Regions from separate parts of the Streptosporangium sp. NPDC023825 genome, predicted to be linked through region 3. Evidence: riboswitches for the same ligand, from Rfam matches in the RefSeq annotation. Region 3 holds a riboswitch; each other region holds the start of a gene.
The links. A riboswitch is a leader RNA that binds a small molecule or an ion and turns the genes downstream of it on or off. The one in region 3 is predicted to bind S-adenosylmethionine.
Positions count from the first base shown of each region.

Region 1: it holds a riboswitch for S-adenosylmethionine, as region 3 does, so the genes downstream of both, AB0G15_RS15400 (aminotransferase class V-fold PLP-dependent enzyme) here and thrC (threonine synthase) in region 3, are expected to answer to the same signal.
Region 2: it holds a riboswitch for S-adenosylmethionine, as region 3 does, so the genes downstream of both, AB0G15_RS31045 (glutathione S-transferase C-terminal domain-containing protein) here and thrC (threonine synthase) in region 3, are expected to answer to the same signal.

Region 1 covers NZ_JBFAAE010000014.1:77,632-82,485, forward strand. Annotated here, with positions in the region: gene AB0G15_RS15395 (NADH-quinone oxidoreductase subunit D) at 1-798, opposite strand, end outside; gene AB0G15_RS15400 (aminotransferase class V-fold PLP-dependent enzyme) at 816-2,144, opposite strand; SAM riboswitch class IV at 2,197-2,312, opposite strand; gene AB0G15_RS15405 (TerC family protein) at 2,544-3,416, shown strand; gene AB0G15_RS15410 (cytochrome P450) at 3,469-4,668, shown strand.
Region 2 covers NZ_JBFAAE010000047.1:29,171-34,024, reverse strand. Annotated here, with positions in the region: gene AB0G15_RS31050 (FAD/NAD(P)-binding protein) at 1-1,518, opposite strand, end outside; gene AB0G15_RS31045 (glutathione S-transferase C-terminal domain-containing protein) at 1,515-2,450, opposite strand; SAM riboswitch class IV at 2,490-2,602, opposite strand; gene AB0G15_RS31040 (DUF402 domain-containing protein) at 2,655-3,176, shown strand; gene AB0G15_RS31035 (ABC transporter permease) at 3,276-4,028, opposite strand; gene AB0G15_RS31030 (ATP-binding cassette domain-containing protein) at 4,021-4,854, opposite strand, start outside.
Region 3 covers NZ_JBFAAE010000096.1:15,631-20,484, forward strand. Annotated here, with positions in the region: gene AB0G15_RS41185 (RNA polymerase sigma factor) at 1-477, shown strand, start outside; gene AB0G15_RS41190 (S1 family peptidase) at 662-2,233, shown strand; SAM riboswitch class I at 2,471-2,613, shown strand; gene thrC (threonine synthase) at 2,628-3,923, shown strand; gene AB0G15_RS41200 (MoaD/ThiS family protein) at 3,946-4,221, shown strand; gene AB0G15_RS41205 (cold-shock protein) at 4,569-4,769, shown strand.

The DNA.
Region 1 (4,854 bases), on a different contig from region 3:
CTCGCCGTAGGCGAGGTACGGCTCGTCCCTGCGCAGGTCGACGTCGACGCCGGAGGCGCGGGCGATGGGGCCGCTCACGCCGTACTGCATGATCGTCTCGCGGTCGAGGACGCCCACCCCGCGCGTGCGGGCGAGGAAGATCTCGTTCCCGGCGATCAGGTTCTCGATGTCGGGCAGCCGTCGCCGCACGTCGGCCACGGCCTGGGCGACCCGGCCCGTCCACCCTGAAGGGATCTCCTCCTTCAGGCCGCCGACCCGGTTGAACATGTAGTGCATGCGCCCGCCGGAGATCTCCTCCATCACGGCCTGGAGGGTCTCGCGCTCCCGGAACGCGTAGAAGACCGGGGTGATCGCGCCGAGCTCCAGCGGGTAGGAGCCGAGGAACATCAGGTGGCTGAGCACCCGGTTGAGCTCGGCCATCAGCGTGCGCGTCCAGACCGCCCTGACCGGCACCTCCATGCCGAGCATCCGCTCCACCGCGAGCACGACGCCCAGCTCGTTGGCGAACGCCGACAGCCAGTCGTGCCGGTTGGCCAGCACGATGATCTGCCGGTAGTCGCGCACCTCGAAGAGCTTCTCCGCGCCCCGGTGCATGTAGCCCACGATCGGCTCGGCCGAGCCGATCCGTTCCCCGTCCAGGGTGAGCCGCAGCCGCAGCACGCCGTGCGTGGACGGGTGCTGCGGCCCGATGTTGAGGATCATGTCCTCGGTCGCGAGCTCCTTGCCGTGCGCCCCCCGCACGGCCTCGGCCCCGGCTCCCAGCCCCACGTTCAGCTCACGGGGCGCGCCTTCAGTCATAGGGCCATGCTGTCACGTCAGCCGCGCGAGGCAAGATCCCGCAGGGCGCCGATCAACCGGTCGACGTGCTCGGAGGTGGTACCGATGCCGATGGAGGCGCGGACGGCGGAGGCGGTGACGTCGTCGCAGCCGCCGTCCTTGGCGCCCAGCAGGTGTCGTACGAAGGGGTGGGCGCAGAACTTGCCGTCGCGGACGCCGATGCCGTGGTCGCCGGACAGGGCCTCGGCGACCTCGCGGGCGGTGAAGCCGTCCACCACGAAGGAGACGATGCCGACGCGCGGGTGGTCCGGGCCCCACAGGGACAGCTCGTGCACGCCGGGGACGGAGGCGAGGCCCGCGCGCAGGCGCCCGAGGAGGCGCTCCTCCTCGCGGACCAGCGGGGTCCAGCCGGTGGCGGTCAGGGCGTCGCAGGCCGCGGCGAGCGCGACGGCGCCCAGCACGTTCGGGGTTCCCGCCTCGTGCCGCGCCTCGGGGTCGTCGTGCCACTCGGTGCCGTCGTCGTTCACGGCCTTCACCGCGCCGCCGCCCCGCAGGTACGGCTCGGCCTCGGCCAGCCAGTCGGAACGGCCGATCAGCGCGCCGGTGCCGAACGGCGCGTAGAGCTTGTGGCCGGAGAAGACCACGTAGTCCAGGTCGAGCGCCGTCAGGTTGAGGCTGCGGTGCGGGACGAGCTGCGCGGCGTCGACGAGGACGCGGGCCCCGTGGCGGTGGGCGATGTGGGCCAGCGCGGCGATCGGCCAGAGCTCTCCGGTGACGTTGGAGGCGGCGGTCACGACCAGCAGCTTGGGGCCGTCGATCGAGGCGAGCGCGTCGTCGGCGGCGCGGACGGCCTCGCCGGGGAAGGCGGGGGCCGCCAGCCGCACGACCCGCTCCCAGGGCAGCAGCGAGGCGTGGTGCTCGGTGTCGAAGACCACGGCGGTGGTGCCCTCGGGCAGGCTGCGGGCCAGCAGGTTGGTCGCGTCCGTGGTGTTGCGGGTGAAGATCACCGAGTCGTCGGGACGGGCGCCGACGAAGGCGCGCACCGTGTGCCTGGCCTGCTCGTAGCGGGCCGTGGTCAGCTGGGACGCGTACCCGGCGCCGCGGTGGACGCTGGAGTAGGCCGGGAGCGCGGCGGCGACGGCGGCGCTCACCGGCTCCAGACAGGGGGCGCTCGCGGCGTAGTCGAGGTTGGCGTAGCGGACGAGCCTGCCGCCCCTGACCGGGACCTCCAGGTCCGAGCCGAGCACGGCCGGGATCGGGCGGTCACCGGACACGCCGGATACATGGGTCTCGGGGACGGTCACCGGAGCGACGGCGGCGCTCTCTGGGGTGCTCTCGGGGGTGCTGAGGATCGTCAGGGTGGACATGCCAGGGCTCCTTCGAGGTCATCGGACCCCAACCCATGACACAGGTGCCTGGAGCCCGCGCTTGCCCGGCACACCTCGTGCCGGACCAGGTCCTCACCCGGGGCACCCCGCCGCGGACGCGAGGGTTGCCGGCCAGCGAGCCGGGGCTTGTCACTGGCACTCATGACCTACGGGGGAACTATAACCGACACCCCGCAGTGCCCCGCAAGTCCGAAACGTGATCAACCCGATATCGGGGCAGGAGCGAGCGCTGCCGGGACCGCCCGGCGAATTTGCCAGCGAAGCGTGATGAGAGGGAAGGAACTCGGAGCGTCTCCCGGTCGTCCTGGGAGTCAGCCGAAGAAGCGTTCGGGCAGCCAGCCGACGGTGTGCGGGCGTCGGCCGACGAAGGAGAAAGCAATGGACTGGGTGACCAGCCCGGAGATATGGATAGGCTTCTTCACCCTTGTCGCCCTGGAGATCGTCCTGGGAATCGACAACATCATCTTCATCTCGATCCTGGTGGGCAAGCTCCCGCCCGAGCAGCGCGACAAGGCCCGCAAGCTCGGCCTCGCCGTCGCCCTGATCAGCCGCCTCCTGCTGCTGCTGGCGCTGTCGTGGGTGGTGAGGCTCACCGAACCGATGTTCGAGGTCTTCGGCCAGGGGATATCGGGGCGCGACCTGATCCTGATACTCGGCGGCCTGTTCCTGCTGGCCAAGAGCGTCCACGAGATGCACGGCAGTTTGGAGGGCGACTCCGGCCACTCCGAGGGCAAGGTCGCCTCGTCCTTCACCTCGGTGATCATCCAGATCATGATCCTCGACGTCGTCTTCTCGCTCGACTCGGTGATCACCGCGGTCGGCATGGTCGACGAGCTGGGTGTCATGATCGCGGCCGTCATCGTCTCGGTCATCGTGATGCTGGTCGCCTCCGGGCCGATCAGCCGCTTCGTGGACCGGCACCCGAGCATCAAGATGCTCGCCCTGTCCTTCCTGGTGCTGGTCGGCGTCGTGCTCATCGCCGAGGGGTTCGAGCAGCACATCTCCAAGGGCTACATCTACTTCGCGATGGCGTTCTCGCTGCTGGTGGAGCTGCTGAACATCCGGATGCGCGGCAAGGCGAGGCGGAAGCCGGTCGAGCTGCGTTCCCGCTACGAGACCGAGGGAGTCGAGGGAACCGAGGGAGCCGAGGGCGGGGCCGGCCCGGAGACGCCGGTGGTTCAGGGGGCTCCGGCGGGCCGGGCGGACGAGCCGGCCGAAGGAGGGAAGCCGGGCGAGCGGGCCGGATCCTGAACCGGGGATTACCGAGCGGGCCGGATCCTGAACCGGGGATTACGATGCTTACGTGCGCTTTGATCCCTGGAATCCGGAATTCGTCGCCCACCCCTATGACGTCTACGACGAGCTGAGGCGGGAGCGGCCGGTCAGCTTCTTCGAGCCGACCGGCCAGTGGCTGGTGGCCAGGCACGCCGACGTCAACGCGCTGCTGCGGGATCGCAGGCTCGGCCGCTCCTACCTGCACGTGGCCTCGCACCAGGAGTTCGGCAGGCCGGACGACCCCGAGTTCCAGGACCCGTTCTGGCGGGTGATCAGGGCGGGAATGCTCGATGTCGAGCCGCCGGTGCACACCAGGCTCCGGCGGCTGGTGTCGAAGGCGTTCACCCCCCGCATGGTCGAGGCGCTCCGCCCCAAGGTCGCCCGCATGGCCGGGGAACTGGTGGACGCCTTCGTCGAGCGCGGCGGCGGAGACCTGATCGCCGAGGTCGCCGAGCCGCTCCCGGTCACCGTGATCGCCGAGATGCTCGGCGTCCCCGAGGCCGACCGGCACCTGCTGCGGCCCTGGTCGGCCGACATCTGCGGCATGTACGAGCTCCAGCCGTCGGTCGAGGCCCAGCACACGGCCGTACGGGCGGCCGAGGAGTTCTCCGCCTACCTCGTCGAGCTGGCCCGCGCCCGCAGGGCCGACCCCGGCGACGACCTGATCAGCGCGCTCGCCCTGGTGGCCGACGAGGGTGACAGGCTCACCGAGGAGGAGCTGGTCGGCACCTGCGTGCTGCTGCTCAACGCCGGGCACGAGGCCACCGTCAACGTCACCGGCAACGGCTGGTGGTCGCTGTTCCGCAACCCGGCCGAGCTGGACCGGCTCCGTGCCGACCACGCCCTGCTGCCCACGGCGGTCGAGGAGCTGATGCGCTGGGACACCCCGCTGCAGATGTTCGAGCGCTGGGTGCTGGAGGACATCTCGGTGGGCGGGGTCGACATCCCGCGCGGCACCGAGGTGGCGCTGCTGTTCGGCTCGGCCAACCGTGATCCCGAGGTCTTCGCCGACCCCGCCCGCCTGGACGTGGGCCGGGCCGACAACCCGCACATCTCCTTCGGCGCCGGGATCCACTTCTGCCTCGGGGCACCGCTGGCCAGGGTCGAGCTGATCGAGTCCTTCGGCGCCCTGCTGCGCAAGGCCCCGAAGATGGAACTCGCCGCCGAGCCTGCCTGGGGGCCGGGCTACGTCATCCGGGGTCTCACCTCCCTCGACGTGCGGGTCTGAACCGGCCTGGAACGAAGCGGTCGAAGCGGCCGAAGAAGTGATCGAAACGGCCCAAGCGGACGGGTCGCGGGTGTGCCCGGCCCGTGCCGTCCGCCGACGAGGGCACGGCGGCCGGGCGGCGTACCCCGCCGGCCCCGCCGGGCTCGCCGCCCGGGCCGCGGACCCCGCCGGAACGACGCCGGTTCC
Region 2 (4,854 bases), on a different contig from region 3:
GCCCCGGTCGCGGAGAGCGGCGATGAGCGGGTCGACGGCCCGGCTCACGCTGGGCGCGGGCAGCCTGGCCTCGACGAGGGTGGTGGCCGTCACGCCGCCGGGCACGGTGGGACTCTGTGCCCGCCAGCGCCCGCCGTGGTGGTCGACCTTGAGGTCCGCGCCGAGGAAGGTGACGATCCCCGCCCTGGCCAGGGCGCGCAGCTCCTCCAGCCGGGGTCCCGGCGGGCCGCTGGCGACGTAGCTGAAGAACCCGGCGAACCACGGGTCGGAGACGCCCAGCTCGGCGAGGACACCGTAGACGGAGAGCAGGCCGAGGATCATCGCGTGGTCGGCGCTGTGCGCCGGGTCCGAACGTCGTTGCAGGTCGACGGCGAGATAACCGTGCATCCACTTCTGCAGGCCGGCCTGGTCGCCGAACCGGATGCCGTCCAGCGGCCGGTCGAGCCGGTCGAGGTCGAGCCGGTCCAGGTGCCGGGGCACGGCCTCGCGGATCAGCTTGCGCATCCCGGGACTGCGCCACTCCTCGGCGGCGAAGCCCTCCTCGAACTCCGCCCATCCCAGCTTGACGCGCTCGGGGCGGGCGGTGATGAGCTCGTGGTAGTACGCGAAGGCCAGCTCCTTGGCGACCAGCGGCCACACGTCCCGGCGGAAGTTCCACGGTCCCTCGCCCAGCGCCTCGTGGGTGAGGAAGCGCGGCACCGGCGGGCGGGCGCCCGTGAAGGGGTAACCGGTCTTGGAGTGGTACGGCACGCCGCGCCGCGACCCCACGTGCAGGAGGGGCTCGCGCCCGCTGGGCAGGTAGACCAGTTCCCCGTCGTACTCGCGGACGAACCGGCCGCCCCGACCCGAGGTGAGCAGCACCATCAAATCGACGAAGGCCAGCCCCATCCCCCGCACGATCGCCGGCTCCCCCGCGGGAACGCCGTCGAGGTCGAGGTCCGCCGTGTAGCCAGTGGGCAGGTAGCGCAGCCCCGCGCGCGCGGCCAGATCGGCCAGCGCGCTCTCCTCCCTCGTCGGCGTCACGTCGCCGTGTCCCTGGGCCAGGATCACCGCGTCGGCCTCGATCGTCCGGCCGTCGTCCAGCGTCACCGCCTGCCCGCCGGGGACGTCGGCGAGGTCGACGGCGCGGGCGGCGTGCACGTGCACCCGGACGCCGCGAGGGGCGGTCGCCACCGCCTGCCGGAAGACGTGGGAGAGGTAGCCGTTCTGCGCCGGGCGGGAGGCGAACCTGCCGGGGTCGCCGCCGAGCCACTCGGCCAGCGTGGGCCCGGGGCGGATCGGTCCCTCGCAGCGCACCGACTCGTCGGTGAAGAGCGTCACGTCGGCGGCGGTGGAGTTCATCCAGAGCAGGTCCGGCTGGTCGTGGCGCCACACGCGCCCGCCGCCCGGCGGGTGGGGGTCGATCACGTGGACGTCCAGCGACGGCCAGCCGAGCAGGTCGGCGGCGTTGGCGCAGATGCGCTCCACCAGGCAGGTGCCCGTCGGCCCGGCGCCGACGACGGCGATCGAGGCGCTCATACGGCGGCTCTGCGGTGCGGCTGGTCCCAGTCGGCGTGCAGCGGCTCGACCGGGATCCGCCAGGCGTCGGTCTCGCCCGACGGGCGGGCGATGACGGTGAAGTCGGTGTTCTCGCGGAAGGCGGGGCGGGCGTACAGGTCCCTGGCGTAGGCCCACAGGTTGGGGAAGGCGGTCAGCGGGCGCTCGCTGATCCTGGCCGCCGGGTTGTCGCTCAGGTCGAAGCGCAGCAGGGTCGGCCAGAGCCGCACGTCCGCCTCGGTGATCCCCGAGCCGAACAGGAACCTGCGGTCGGCCAGGCGGGCGTCCAGCTCGTCCAGGAAGGCGACCACGGCCCCGCGCGCCTCGGTGTACGCGGCCTCGGTGGTGGCCGCCGCCACGCGGCCCGCCGCCGTGTTGAGGATCTCGTAGATCCTCGTGTTGAGCTCGTCGATCTCCGGCCTGAGCTCCTCGGGGTAGAGGTCGGCCTCGGGGTCGCCGCCGAACCGGGTGGCCAGGTCGATCGTGATGTCGGGGAAGTCGTTGCTGACGATGCGGCCGGTCGCCCTGTCCCACAGGACCGGCACCGAGACGTGCCCGTCGAAGCCCGGCTCGGTCACCTCGTACGCCTGCCGCAGGATGGTGAACCCGTTGACCGGGTCGGCCCCGCGCCGCTCGCGGAACGCCCACCCGCGCCCGTCGCGCTCGTCGTCGACGTAGGAGAGCGAGACCACGTCCTGGAGGCCCTTGAGGGATCGCACGATGGCCGCGCGCTGCGCGTACGGACAGACGGCCGCGACGTAGAGGTGGTAGCGCCCGGGCTCGGCGGGGAAGGCGGGTGTGCCGATCCGTCCCTGGAAGGGGTAGCGCGGGCCGGGCCTGCCACCGGGCCGGTAGTGGCCGTGGGTGTCGAGGTCGACGGGGCTCGCGTGGTTCAGTGTGCTGGTCTTCGACATGTGGCGCTCCCGGGCATGTCTCGGTGACCCTGGTGAGGGGGTCCGCGCTTGCGGCACGCCCACCGTGCCGCCAGGTCTCCCCCGGGGGCACCCCGCCGCGGTGCGAGGGTTGCCGGTCAGCCAGCCGGGGCTTCTCACTGACACTCTTAACCTATTTAGAAGGTAGGAAATACATAGATCTCTGTCAAGCCTTAGTGTCGGGGAATGTCCTATGAGAGCGTGAACGTGGTCTACCGCAAGTACGACGGGTCACTGCACTGGCATCACCGCGGCCTGCTGCTCGGCGAGGACGAGCACGGGGTGTGGACGGGCTGCGTGGCCGGCTCCAGCGGCCGCAAGGGCGACGGCCCCCCGGTCGCCTGGCCCCATCCGTTCGTGATGCTCTTCCCGCGCGACGCCTGGTGGACGGCCGCCTTCAACGCTGCCCCGAACAAGCACGAGATCTACTGCGACATCTCCACGGTGCCGGAGTGGAAAGACGGCGGGGTCACCATGGTCGACCTGGACCTCGACGTGATCCGGACCCGCCGGAACCTGCTGAAGGGCCGCCCGAGCCGGGTCTTCCTGGACGACGAGGACGAGTTCGAGGAGCACCGGGTCAAGTACGCCTACCCGCCCGGCGTGGTCGAGAACGCCCGTGCCTCGGCCGCCTGGCTGATGGAGGCCGTCACCTCCCGCGCCGCCCCCTTCGGGGACGCGCCGCGCTGGCTCGCCCTGGTCACCTGAGCCCCGGACGGTGGTGCCGGGGGCGGCCCCAGGCGCCCCCGGCACCCCGGCGCTTCCGGCATTCCCGGCACTCCCGCGACCTCAGCGGGCGGGGTGACCTCAGCGGGCGCGGTGGCGGAACATCCTGCCGGAGAAGATCGCCGAGATCAGCAGGAGGCCGCCGCACCAGGCCAGCGCCTTCCACGGGTCGCTCCCCACGGGCCGGTCGAGCAGCAGGCCGCGTACGGACTCGATGATCGGTGTGGCCGGCTGGTTCTCCGCGAACCCGTGCAGCCACGCGGGCATGGTGTGCACCGGGACGAAGGCGCTGCTCGGGTAGGGCAGGAACATCACCAGGAAGGTGAAACCGCCCGCGACCTCCGGTGTCTTGGCCAGCAGGCCGACCAGGGCCGAGACCGCGGACATGGCCAGCACGAACGCCACCAGGACGCCCACCGCCGCCGCCCAGCCGGACAGGCCCGCGTCCGCCCGGAAGCCGAGCAGGAACGCGACGGCGAACACGATGGCGAGCGAGGTGAGGTTGCGCACGGTGCCGGCGGCCACGTGCCCGCCCAGGAACGCACCGCCGCCGACGTCCATCGACCTGAACCTGTCGACGATCCCCCGGCTCATGTCGTGGCTGACGGCGACCGCCGTCAGGGAGGCGCCGTAGGAGGCGCACATGACGAGGATGCCGGGGACGGCGTAGGTGACGTAGTCGACGCCGGTCTGGATCGCGCCGCCGAACAGGTAGACGAACAGCAGCATGACCAGGACGGGCAGCAGGAACGAGGTGAGCAGCGCGTCGAGGTTGCGCAGCGACAGGCGGACGGCACGGCCGGTCATCACCGGCCAGGCGGTGAGGTCAGACACCGGCCCGCTCCCTGTCCGTCAGCGCGAGGAACGCGTCGTCGAGCGTGGCGCCGCGCACGGTGAACCTCTTGACCGCCGAACGCCCCGGGTCCACCTCGTCCAGCAGGGCGCGGATCCCCGTGGCGCTCCCGTCGACGGCCGCCCCGACGGTCAGCGTGGCGAGATCGGTGTGGACGGCACGCGCCCCGAGAAGGCGCGTCACCTCGGCGAACGACCGCGCGTCGGACAGGACGAGGTCCAGCCGCCAGGCGGCGACCCTCGCCTTGAGCTCGTCGGCGGTGCCCTCCGCCACCACCCTCCCGCCGTCGAGCAGCGCGATCCTGTCGGCCAGGCTGTCGGCCTCCTCCAGATACTGGGTGGTCAGGAAGACCGTGGTGCCCGAGCCGGCGAGCTGCGTGATCACCTCCCACATCGCCTGCCTGCTCCGCACGTCGAGACCGGTGGTCGGCTCGTCGAGAAAGATCACCGACGGCGCGCCGACCAGCCCCGCGGCCAGGTCCAGCCGGCGCCACATGCCGCCCGAGTACGTGCCGACCCGCCGCCTCCCCGCCTCGACCAGGTCGAACCGCTCCAGCAGCTCGGCCGCCCTGCGGCGGGCCGCCGCGCGCGACAGGCCGGACAGGCGCCCCATCATCCGCAGGTTCTCCTCGCCGGTGAGCAGCTCGTCGACCGCCGCGTGCTGGCCGGTCAGGCTGATGGCGCGGCGGACCCGGCGGCGGTCGCGCACGACGTCGAACCCGGCCACCGTGGCCCGTCCCGCGTCCGGCCTGACCAGCGTCGCCAGGGTGCGCACGGTCGTGGTCTTGCCCGCGCCGTTCGAACCGAG
Region 3 (4,854 bases):
CGGATCGAGCCCGCCGTGCTCAGGCACTGCGGCCGGATCCTCCCCTTCCGGCAGGACGCCGAGGAGGCCTGCCAGGACACCCTGCTCGCGGTGGCGCGCAACATCGGCCGCTTCGAGGGTCGCGCCCGGTTCAGCACCTGGCTGCACATCGTGACCGCCAACTGCGCCAGGACCACCTACCGCTCGCTGAAGCGCCGCGCGGCCGAGCAGAGCTCCGACGAGCTGCCGCTGCAGAAGCCGGACGTCGCCCGGGTCAGCGTGATCGCCGGGTCCCGGCTGGACCTGCTCGACGCGATGGAGGCGCTGGAGGCCGAGAAGCCGGAACTGGCCCAGGCGCTGGTGCTGCGCGACATCTGCCAGCTCGACTACAACGAGGTGGCCGAGCAGCTGCGCATCCCGCTGGGCACCGCCAAGTCGCGCATCCACCAGGCGCGCAAGTACGTCCAGGGCGCCCTGGGCGACGCCTACGGCTTCTGACCGCCGCCCGGCCTCTGACGGGCTGCCCGCCAGGCCGGAACCGGTCGAGGAGCACTCTCCGCGTGGCGCGCGGCCCTGACGGCCTCACCTGATTTAGGGTGGCGTTGCCCACGTCGCGTGATCAATCGGTGACATGTGGCGATCTCCCCTCACGCTGTGCACGCCGAGGTCGAGGAGAGACCACATGTTCCGCAGACACGCCGTTTCCACGGCATGCGTCCTGGCGGCCACCGCACTTGCCCTGGCCGCCGTACCGGCCGGCGCCGAACGCGGGGCGGCCGCCCCGGCCGCGCCCGCCGCCCCGTCCGCCACCACGGCCGAGTGGGCCATGTCGGCCGCGCGGAAACCGCCGCCGGGCATGCTGGAAGCACTCGAGCGCGACCTCGGCCTGACCCCGGCCCAGGCCCAGGCCCGGCTGCTCAACGAGGCCCGCCTGACCCCGGTCGCGCTACAGATGGCCAGGAGGCTCGGCCCCCGTTTCGGCGGCACCTGGCTGCGAGGAACCAGCGCGCACACCCTGGTGGTGGCCACCACCAGCGCCGCCGACATCCCGACGATCCTCGACGCGGGTGCCCAGGCCGAGGTCGTCCCCAGGTCGCTGGTGGAGCTCACCGCGATCAAGCAGGCGGTCGACGACAGCCTGCCCCCGCAGCCGCTCGTGTCGAGCGCGCGCTTCGTCGACGTGAAGAGGAACAAGGTGGTCGTCCTCTCCCCACAGCCCGAGGCTGCCATAAACGTCATCGAGAGCGCCGGGGTGGACGGAGCGGCGGTAGTCGTGCTGCCCTCCACCGAGGTTCCCCAGCCGCTGTACGACCTGGTGGGCGGCAACGCCTACTACATCGGCGTCACCAGCCGCTGCTCGGTCGGCTTCTCGGTGCTCAAGGGCACCCAGAACGGTTTCGTCACCGCTGGCCACTGCGGCAGGACCGGCAACGCCACCACCGGCTTCAACCGCGTCGCCCAAGGCACCTTCCAGGGATCGGTCTTCCCCGGCAGCGACTACGCCTGGGTCTTGGCCAACACCAACTGGACGGCCACCCCGACGGTCGACAACGGCCAGGGCGGCACCGTGCCCGTCGCCGGCGCCCGGATCGCCATCGAGGGTGCCTCGGTCTGCCGGTCGGGCTCCACCACCGACTGGCACTGCGGTCTCATCCAGCAGCGCGACGCCAGCATCACCTACCCCCAGGGCACCGTCAACGGGCTGACCCGAACCACCGTCTGCGCCGAACCCGGCGACTCCGGAGGTTCGTTCATCTCCGTCGACCAGGCCCAGGGCGTCACCTCCGGCGGCTCCGGAGACTGCAGCCAGGGCGGCACCACCTACTTCCAGCCGATCGCCCCGATCCTCACCGCGTACGGCCTGACCCTGAGGACCACGGCGGGCAACCCGCCGCCGCCGGTCACGGGCACCTGCACCGGCTTCCCCAACACCTACACCGGCACCCTGGCCGCCGGCCGATCCGTCTACCAGCCGAGGGGCCTGTACTACAGGTTGACCGTCGGAGGTCTCCAGACCGCCTGCCTGGACGGCTCCGACGGCACCGACTTCGACCTGTACCTGCAGAAGTGGAACGGCAGCACCTGGCCGGTCGTCGCCACCTCCGACAGCGCGGGTCCCGACGAGAGCATCTCCTACACCGGCACGCCCGGCTACTACCGCTACCGGGTGGTCTCCGCGGCCGGCTCCGGCCCCTACACCCTGGGGTTCCGGGTGCCGAGTGCCGTGACCGCCCCGGCGGGTCGCCTCCCGTAGCGACGACCGGCAGGGGGCGGGGCCCCCGCCGGGCCCGCGATCACCGAGGATCGCCGGGTCCGGCGGGGGCCCCGCCTGCCGTCCGGGCGTGCGCCGCGCGCCTCGCGACCGGCGGCCCGAAGACGGTTGTCCGTTGGATAACACGCCATGTCTCGCACAGTGAGACAGGGAGTCAGGAGGGAGGCAGGGCGGGGTAGAGTGCTGAGGACCTGCGCGTCAGGTTTCCAACTGAATATTTGCTCATCCAGAGGGGTGGAGGGACCGGCCCTGCGAAGCCCCGGCAACCATCCCGGTTCAAGACTCGTGATCTGAACGAGGTCGGCCGGGACAGGTGCCAATTCCGGTCTGTGACCAGGGTGGTCCGCAGACGAAGATGAGGGAAAGGCCTCGCTTCATGGCGCTCGCAACCACTGAGAACAACACCACCACCTCCTCCGGTCGTGCCGGCGACGCGCGAGAGCGGCGCTTCGGCCCCGCCGTCGCCCTGTCCTGCCGGGAGTGCGGTGCCCGCTACGACCTCGGCCCCAGCTTCGCCTGTGACGAGTGTTTCGGGCCCCTTGAGATCGCGTACGACTTCGGGCGTGTGACCCGGGAGCGGATCGCCGAGGGGCCGACCAACATCTGGCGCTACCGCTCGCTGCTGCCCGTCCCCGACGACGTGGCCGCCAAGCCCAACATGGCGCCCGGCTGGACCAAGCTCGTCAACGCCGGCAACCTCGCCCGCGAGCTGGGCATCCGCTCCCTGCACGTGAAGGACGACTCCGGCAACCCCACGCACTCCTTCAAGGACCGCGTGGTGGCCATCGCCGTCGAGGCCGCCCGCAACTTCGGTTTCCACACCCTCTCCTGCTCCTCCACCGGCAACCTGGCCGGCGCCGTGACCGCCGCCGCCGCGCGGGCCGGGCTGGACGCCTGCGTGTTCATCCCCTCCGACCTGGAGCAGGCCAAGATCGTCATGGCCTCCGTGTACGGCGGCAGGCTCATCGGCATCGAGGGCACCTACGACGACGTGAACCGCTTCTGCTCCGAGCTCATCGGTGACGAGCTGGGCGACCAGTGGGGCTTCGTCAACGTCAACCTCCGGCCCTACTACGCGGAGGGGTCCAAGACCCTGGCCTACGAGATCGCCGAGCAGCTCGGCTGGCGCATCCCCGACCAGATCGTCATCCCGGTCGCGTCGGGCTCGCAGCTCACGAAGATCGACAAGGGCTTCAAGGAGCTGATCGCGCTCGGCCTGGTCGAGGACAGGCCGTACAAGATCTTCGCGGCCCAGGCCGAGGGGTGCTCCCCGGTCTCCGCCGCCTACAAGGCGGGCCACGACGTGATCCGCCCGGTCAAGCCGGACACGATCGCCAAGTCGCTGGCGATCGGCAACCCGGCCGACGGCCCGTACGTCCTGGACATCGCCCGCCGCACCGGCGGCGCGGTCGAGGACGTCACCGACGCCGAGATCGTCGACGCGATCCGGCTGCTGGCCAGGACCGAGGGCATCTTCGCCGAGACCGCCGGAGGCGTCGTCGTCGGGGTGCTGCGCAAGCTGGTCGCCTCGGGCACGCTCGACCCCGACGCCGAGACCGTGGTCCTCAACACCGGCGACGGTCTCAAGACCCTTGACGCGGTGGCCGCGGAGGCGCGCCCGACCGCGGTGATTCGGCCTTCTCTTGACGCATTCCGTGCGGCTATCGCCTAGAAATCGTGAAAGGTACTGAATTATGAGCGTTTCTGTGCGGATTCCGACGATTCTCCGGACTTACACCGATGGTGCCGCCGAGGTGAACGGAGAGGGTGAGACCCTGCGCGATGTTCTTCAGAAGCTCGACGCGGACTTCCCGGGGATCGGCGCCCGGATTCTTGATGAATCGGGAAAGATCCGACGTTTTGTCAACGTCTATGTGGGGGATGAGGACGTCCGTTTTGTCGACAACCTCGACACGGCCACGCCCTCCGGCGTTCAGGTCTCCATCATCCCGGCGGTGGCCGGAGGCTGATCCTCCCGCCCTGAGGCGGCCCTGACCGCCCCGCGCCGCCCCCGGGGCGCCCGCGACTCCACGGCACCCGCCCGGCTCCGGCCGGGCGGGTGCCGTGTTTTATGACGCAAGCTCATATTCAGGGACTTAGATGGGTCATGTAACCCTTAACTAACTAATAGTGATAGTGAAACTCTCTTCTCGTACTAAAAGCTCTCGTAAAGCGGTAGTTTGGTGCTTGACTCTGTTGCCCTACCGCTTCCCACAGGTATGGTCGGAACGATCGCCGCGGCGAAGTCCGCCCCGGCGATTGAGGACTTCGCGAGAGGAATGGGCGTCGTCCTTAAGACCAGTAAGAGGAGTCGCAAGTGGCGCAGGGCACCGTCAAATGGTTCAACGCGGACAAGGGCTACGGCTTCATCGCGGTAGACGGTGGTAAGGATGTGTTCGTCCATTACTCCGCGATCATGATGGACGGCTATCGTGCCCTCGAGCAGGGCCAGCGGGTCGAGTTCGAGATCACCCAAGGTCAGAAAGGTCCCCAGGCGGAGTCCGTCCGGGCGGTCTGACGTGGCCGTTTCGTGAATTCGCAGGGAAGAGCCGGTGGATCCCGCGGTATCGCAGTCCGCTGGATCCTCACCGCCCAGGCCCGGC